Linked DNA regions of Ketobacter alkanivorans. The protein of the gene in region 1 binds, or shares a complex with, the protein of each later gene. Links are inferred from orthologs where the notes say so. Each region holds a gene or a part of one and is shown in the gene's direction. Other genes may lie near its edges. The genes, in order: uvrD and uvrB.

What was found.
Region 2: the proteins of uvrD (region 1) and uvrB are in contact, whole or in part, in a crystal structure (PDB 7EGT), measured with the Thermus thermophilus proteins. The link is inferred for Ketobacter alkanivorans from one-to-one orthologs. Residues at the interface, in WP_096412145.1 of Thermus thermophilus: His654, Arg656, Phe657, Gln666, Asp668, Glu669, Lys680, Arg681, Leu682, Ser683, Lys685, Tyr686, Ala687; in WP_096411307.1 of Thermus thermophilus: Glu23, Leu25, Arg26, Asp27, Gly28, Glu29, Arg30, Phe31, Arg55, Glu326, Asp327, Phe328, Glu379, Ser382, Gln383, His398, Gly400, Arg401.

Annotation. Positions count from the first base shown.
Region 1 is NZ_CP022684.1:2,929,951-2,933,254, forward strand. The notes cover bases 172-3,153. They hold uvrD (DNA helicase II), read left to right. Parts: upstream 172-573; coding sequence 574-2,733; downstream 2,734-3,153. Other genes in these bases: Kalk_RS12530 (DUF1302 domain-containing protein), read right to left, coding at 172-226; Kalk_RS12540 (TRAP transporter substrate-binding protein), read left to right, coding at 2,848-3,153. Outside these bases: more of Kalk_RS12530, read right to left, coding at 1-171; more of Kalk_RS12540, read left to right, coding at 3,154-3,304. UniProt on the Escherichia coli protein: A helicase with DNA-dependent ATPase activity. Unwinds DNA duplexes with 3'-5' polarity. Translocates on single-stranded DNA with 3'-5' polarity. Initiates unwinding more efficiently from a nicked substrate than double-stranded DNA.
Region 2 is NZ_CP022684.1:855,239-858,516, reverse strand. Bases 169-3,124 are described here. They hold uvrB (excinuclease ABC subunit UvrB), read left to right. Parts: upstream 169-618; coding sequence 619-2,631; downstream 2,632-3,124. Other genes in these bases: Kalk_RS03465 (NAD-dependent epimerase), read left to right, coding at 2,646-3,124; Kalk_RS03475 (mannose-1-phosphate guanylyltransferase/mannose-6-phosphate isomerase), read left to right, coding at 169-616. Also shown: more of Kalk_RS03475, read left to right, coding at 1-168; more of Kalk_RS03465, read left to right, coding at 3,125-3,278. UniProt on the Escherichia coli protein: The UvrABC repair system catalyzes the recognition and processing of DNA lesions. A damage recognition complex composed of 2 UvrA and 2 UvrB subunits scans DNA for abnormalities.

The DNA of each region.
Region 1 (3,304 bases):
TGCCATGCAAATGACTGGATTCGCCAGCAGCGGCGGCATTCACTGTGCCCACGCCACGATAGTCCCGATCATCTGCACGCCACGAGGCACCAACAGAAACCGTGGTATCAACCTGCATTCGGAAATCATCTTTAACGTACTCATAGCCGTAAGCCGGGGCCACCGATCCGGCGGCAGCGACCGCTGCGGCAAGAGCGGTTACCTTAAAACTCTTGTTCATTGCCATTAGAGTCGAACTCCATTCAGTATGTATTTTTATATGGAAGACCAAACTGTGCTGGAATCGAGCAGGGAGAGGATAACAATTGAGAAATAAAAGAATTGGGCAGCAATCCTGGGTTTTTCTTATTGTTATCGTTATACCAGTTCGATAGACGCACCTTCGCACTTTGGTTAGCAAAAAATATATACGCAAATACACAGAACGTGAAACTTTCTTGTGACATTTTTTACATAGTGGCCGTTTTTTGTTGGATTTTTGCCGTTCTTTGTACTTTTTATAGATAAAAGCGGTAGAAGTGACCGTTTCTTATTATGTTTGGAACTGTGCGCCATAAAAAGTAGAATGCGGCGATGCATCAATCTTCGTTAATACAGTCTCTTAACAGTGCCCAGGCTCAGGCAGTCACTTCCATGGCGGATCGGTTGCTGGTGTTGGCCGGTGCCGGCAGCGGTAAGACTCGAGTGCTGGTGCATCGCATTGCTTGGCTAATTAAAGAGCAACAGCTCTCTCCTTTCAGCATATTGGCGGTGACTTTTACCAATAAAGCTGCCGCAGAAATGCGCAATCGCATAGAAACATTAATGCGCGCTCCCAGCGGTTCCATGTGGGTGGGTACATTTCACGGCATTGCTCATCGCTTGCTGCGTATGCATTGGCAGGAGGCCGGGCTACCTCAGAATTTTCAGATACTCGATTCAGATGATCAGCTGCGTCTGGTGAAACGAATCATGCGTCAGCAGGAACTGGATGAGTCTCGTTGGCCGCCGAAACAGGCGCAGGCTTTTATCAACAGCAATAAGGATGAAGGCTTACGTCCGGATCATATCGACGATTATGGCGACATTTACCAGAAGACATTGATCGGCGTATACAGGCAGTATCAGGAAGCCTGCGAGCGTGGCGGTATGCTGGATTTTGCCGAGCTGCTGCTGCGCAGTCATGAGTTGTGGTTACATCAACCGCAGTTGCTGGCGCATTATCAACAGCGTTTTCGTCATATCCTGGTGGATGAATTTCAGGATACCAACCGTATTCAGTATGCCTGGCTGCAAATGTTGGCGGGCAAGAATGTGCCCATCACCATTGTGGGCGACGATGATCAGTCCATTTACGGCTGGCGCGGTGCTCGTATAGAAAACATTCGATCCTTCGGTGATGACTTTGGTCGTACGGAGGTGGTGAGGTTAGAGCAGAATTACCGGTCCACGGCGATGATATTGAATGCTGCCAACGGCGTGATCGCGAACAACCGTGACCGCCTGGGTAAGCAACTGTGGACATCCGGTGAGGATGGCGAGCCCATTTCCCTTTACTCTGCCTTTAACGAGGTAGACGAAGCCCGCTTTGTGGCGGAGCGTATCCAGCAAGCCTTACAGCAGGGGTTGCGGCGCAGTGAAATAGCCATTTTGTACCGCTCCAACGCGCAGTCGCGGGTGTTGGAAGAGGCGATGCTGCGGGGCAGCATTCCTTATCGTATTTACGGTGGCCATCGCTTTTTTGAGCGGGCAGAAATTAAAAATGCGTTGGCGTATCTGCGTTTGATCTGTCATCGGGATGATGATGCTGCCTTTGAACGCGTGGTAAACACGCCGTCTCGAGGTTTGGGTGATAAATCGTTGGAACGGATTCGTAACACCGCACGTGAACTGAAAGTGCCGATGTGGCAGGCTAGCCTCACGGTGTTGCAGCACAAAGAACTGTCCACCAAAGCCGGGAAATCCCTCCATGAGTTTCTTGGGTTGATCGAGTTGCTTGATCAGGAGCTGCGCGGGCTGGGTTTGTCGGAGCAGGCGGAACGGGTTATTGAGGCCTCCGGCCTGATTGCATTTCACCAGAATGAAAAAGGCGATCGGGGCGAAGCTCGGGTTGAGAACCTCAAGGAATTAATCAGTGCCACCCGTGAGTTTGAGGCAAATGGCGAAGGCGATAGCGCCTCACTGGCGGCGTTTTTGGATCACGCGGCGTTGGAGGCAGGTGATACTCAGGCCCAGGCGGACGAAGACTGTGTGCAAATGATGACCTTGCATTCCGCCAAGGGGCTGGAATTTCCTATTGTCTTTATGGTGGGCGTGGAAGAGGGGTTGTTCCCGTCGATGAAGTCGGCGGACGACCTGGATCGCATGGAAGAGGAACGCCGTCTGGCCTATGTGGGTATCACGCGGGCTATGAAAAAACTGTTCATTAGTCACGCAGAGAGCCGCCGCATATACGGCTCGGAGGCGCTGCATGCGCCATCACGTTTTATCCGTGAGATACCGCACCATTGCCTGCAGGAGGTGCGGGCCGCTGCAAAAATCACCCGGCCGATGGCCGTGCCGCGGGGCCGTGCTGCCGTGCAGAATACAGACACACCCTACCGATTGGGGCGCTCGGTGCGTCATCCCAAATTTGGCGATGGTGTGATTATGGGGTGCGAAGGACAAGGCCCCAATTCACGAGTCCGCGTTAATTTTGCCGGTGCCGGGGAGAAGTGGCTGGTAGCCCAGTATGCCCGGCTGGAATTGCTCTAGGCGTTGCTTTAAGGGGGCGGGGTGCAGGTTTCGCTTGACTCCCCGACCTCAATTGGGGAGCCTCTCATTCCAATAACAATTAACTTCAAACACCCTTTCAGGAGCCTACACATGATGTGGACGCGCACCAGCCTGCTTTGGCTGACCCTTGGCATACTTGCCTTGTCCGGTTGCGGCAAAGAATCCGAAACACCCACTGCGCTGGACGCGGCACCTCAACAGACCTTCGAATGGAAAATGGTAACCACCTGGCCTCGTAATTACCCCGGTTTGGGTATGGCGCCGGAGAATTTCGCCAAGGCCGTCACAGAGATGAGTAACGGCCGTCTGAAAGTAAAAGTACATGGGGCTGGCGAATTAGTGCCCGCCATGGGTGTGTTCGATGCGGTGGCTCGTGGTGCCGTAGAGATGGGGCACGGTGCGGCTTATTATTGGAAAGGTAAAAGCCCTGCGGCTCAGTTCTTCACCGCGGTACCTTTCGGTTTAAATGCACAGGAAATGAACGGCTGGCTGCATTACGGTGGCGGTATGGAGCTGTGGCGCGAAGTGTATGCACCCTTCAACCTGGTGC
Region 2 (3,278 bases), 2.1 Mb from region 1 along the record:
GTCTGACGTGGGTTCATGGCAATCTCTGTGGGAAGTGCAGGACAAAGACGAGCAGGGCAATGTTTTGGTGGGTGATGTGATCACCCAGGATACCCACAACACCATGGTGCATGCCAGCGGCAAACTCGTCACTTGTCTGGGCGTTAAGGATTTGGTTGTGGTGGAAACTGCAGACGCCGTTCTGGTGGCCGATATCAACCAGGTTCAAAAAGTAAAAGACATCGTGAAGTTAATTGAAGCCAGCGGTCGCTCAGAACATGAGTTCCATCGCGAGGTACATCGACCTTGGGGTCGTTTTGACTCGGTGGATGCTGGCGATCGTTATCAAGTAAAACGTATTACGGTGAAGCCGGGTGCTAAGCTGTCCACTCAGCTGCATCATCATCGTGCCGAGCATTGGGTCGTGGTGCAAGGTACCGCCCGTGTCCGCAGGGGAGAAGACAGCATTTTGCTGGCAGAGAACCAATCGGTTTATATTCCCTTGGGTGAGGTTCATTATCTGGAAAACCCCGGAAAAATTCCGTTGGAAATTATCGAAATCCAGACGGGTTCCTATCTGGGGGAAGACGACATCATTCGTCTCGATGACCAGTACGGTCGTGGAACGAAAGACTAGTAGTGAAAAAGTTCAAGGTTCACTCCAAGTATAAGCCAGCGGGTGACCAGCCCGCTGCCATTGCTCAGTTGGTGGAAGGCCTGAATGACGGCCTTTCCCATCAGACATTGCTGGGGGTGACCGGCTCCGGCAAAACCTTTACGGTTGCCAATGTGGTGGAGCAGGTTCAGCGCCCCACACTGGTGATGGCTCACAATAAAACCCTGGCCGCACAGCTGTATGGAGAGTTTAAAGACTTCTTTCCTGATAATGCGGTGGAGTATTTTGTTTCCTATTACGATTATTACCAGCCCGAAGCCTACGTACCCGCATCCGACACCTTTATCGACAAAGATTCCTCCATTAATGAGCATATCGAGCAGATGCGGCTGTCTGCCACCAAGGCTTTGTTGGAGCGGGAAGACGTCCTGATAGTGGCCACCGTGTCCGCTATCTATGGTTTGGGCGATCCTGGTAGTTACCTTAATATGGTGCTGCATCTGGATCGTGGTGAGCAGATTGATCAACGTAAGATTGTGCGTCGCCTGGCCGAACTTCAGTACACCCGCAACGACCTCGAATTCAACCGCGCCACCTATCGTGTGCGAGGTGAGGTTATTGACGTGTTTCCCGCAGAATCGGAGCGAGAGGCACTGCGTATTGAGTTGTTCGACGATGAAGTGGAAAACCTGTCCCTGTTCGATCCGCTGACCGGAGAGGTGTTGCAGAAGATCCCCCGATACACGATCTACCCGAAATCACACTACGTGACGCCCCGTGAAACGGTGGTTGGTGCCATTGAGAACATCAAGCTTGAGTTACACGATAGGCTCGAGTTCTATTCCAATGAAGGCAAATTGCTGGAGCATCAACGTTTGAGTGAGCGCACTCGCTTTGATATCGAAATGATGCAAGAGCTTGGATACTGCACCGGCATCGAAAACTATTCCCGCTATCTTTCTGGCCGGGCACCTGGCGAGCCACCGCCAACCCTGTTCGAATACCTGCCAGACAACGCTCTGGTGGTGATTGACGAGTCACACGTAACCGTCCCTCAGGTAGGCGGAATGTATCGTGGTGACCGATCACGCAAGGAAACGCTGGTTCAATATGGTTTTCGACTGCCTTCTGCTTTGGATAATCGCCCACTGAAATTTGAAGAATGGGAGGCCTTGTGCCCTCAGACTATTTTTGTGTCCGCCACCCCAGGCAATTACGAGGCGGAGCATCAGCAAGCTATTGTTGAACAGATCGTGCGGCCCACCGGGTTGGTGGATCCTGAAATCGAAGTGCGGCCTGCGCTGACTCAGGTGGAAGACCTGTTGTCTCAGATACACGCCACAGTAGCCAAGCAAGAGCGTGTGCTGGTTACAACCCTAACCAAGCGTATGGCGGAGGATCTGACCGACTATCTTATGGAGCATGGGGTGCGAGTCCGCTATTTGCATTCCGATATTGACACCGTAGAGCGGGTGGAGATCATTCGCGATCTGCGGTTGGGGGAGTTCGATGTGCTTGTGGGCATCAACTTGCTGCGTGAGGGGCTGGATATGCCAGAGGTGTCTTTGGTCACCATTCTCGATGCGGATAAAGAAGGATTTCTGCGCTCAGAACGCTCCCTGATACAGACCATTGGGCGAGCAGCCCGTAATCTGAATGGCAAAGCCATCCTGTATGGGGATAAAATAACGAACTCCATGCAGCGCGCCATCGACGAAACCGCCCGCCGCAGAGCTAAACAGGTTGCCTTCAATGAAGCCAATGGCATAACGCCCATCGGCATCAAAAAGTCCGTTGAAGACATCATGGAAGGGGCCAGGGCTCCCGGTAGTCTGCGTAAGGCTGGCCGTAAGGTTGCGGATAAGAAATCCGATACTGGTCGAGATTTGGCCACTATGCAGCCTCGACAGGTAGCCGCGCTGATAAAAGATTTGGAACAACAAATGTTCGAAGCGGCAAAAAATCTCAAATTTGAAGAGGCTGCCCGCCTCAGAGACGAAGTGCAAGAGATCAAGAGTCAGGCGTTCATCAGTTAGGGGTTCGAAACAGTATGAAGGTATTGGTAACCGGCGCAGCAGGGTTTATTGGGGCTGCGCTAAGTCAGCAACTGCTTGATCGAGGTGACGAAGTCATCGGCCTCGACAACATGAACGACTACTATGATGTCGCCTTGAAAGAGGCTCGTCTGTCACGTCTACAAGATCGTGCAGGCTTCACTTTCGTCAAAGCCGCGCTGGAAGATCGCCCAACACTCGAGGCGCTATTCAAAAAAGAGCAGCCCCAGCGGGTGGTTAATATGGCGGCGCAAGCGGGTGTCCGCTACTCCCTGGTGAACCCCCACGCCTATGTTGACTCCAATATCATGGGGTTCATCAATATTTTGGAAGGTTGCCGCCATCATGGGGTAGAGCATCTTGTGTATGCGTCCAGCAGCTCCGTTTACGGTGCCAACACCAGTATGCCGTTTTCTGTTCACGATAACGTGGATCACCCCGTGTCTCTGTATGCTGCCAGTAAAAAAGCCAATGAGCTGATGGCCCATACCTACAGTCATCTTTACAATATTCCCACCACCGGGCTGCGATTCTTTACGGTGTACGGCCCTTGGGGGCGTCCGGATATGGCGCTGTTTATGTTTACCAAAGCCATTTTGGAAGGCAAGCCAATTGATGTTTTTAATTAC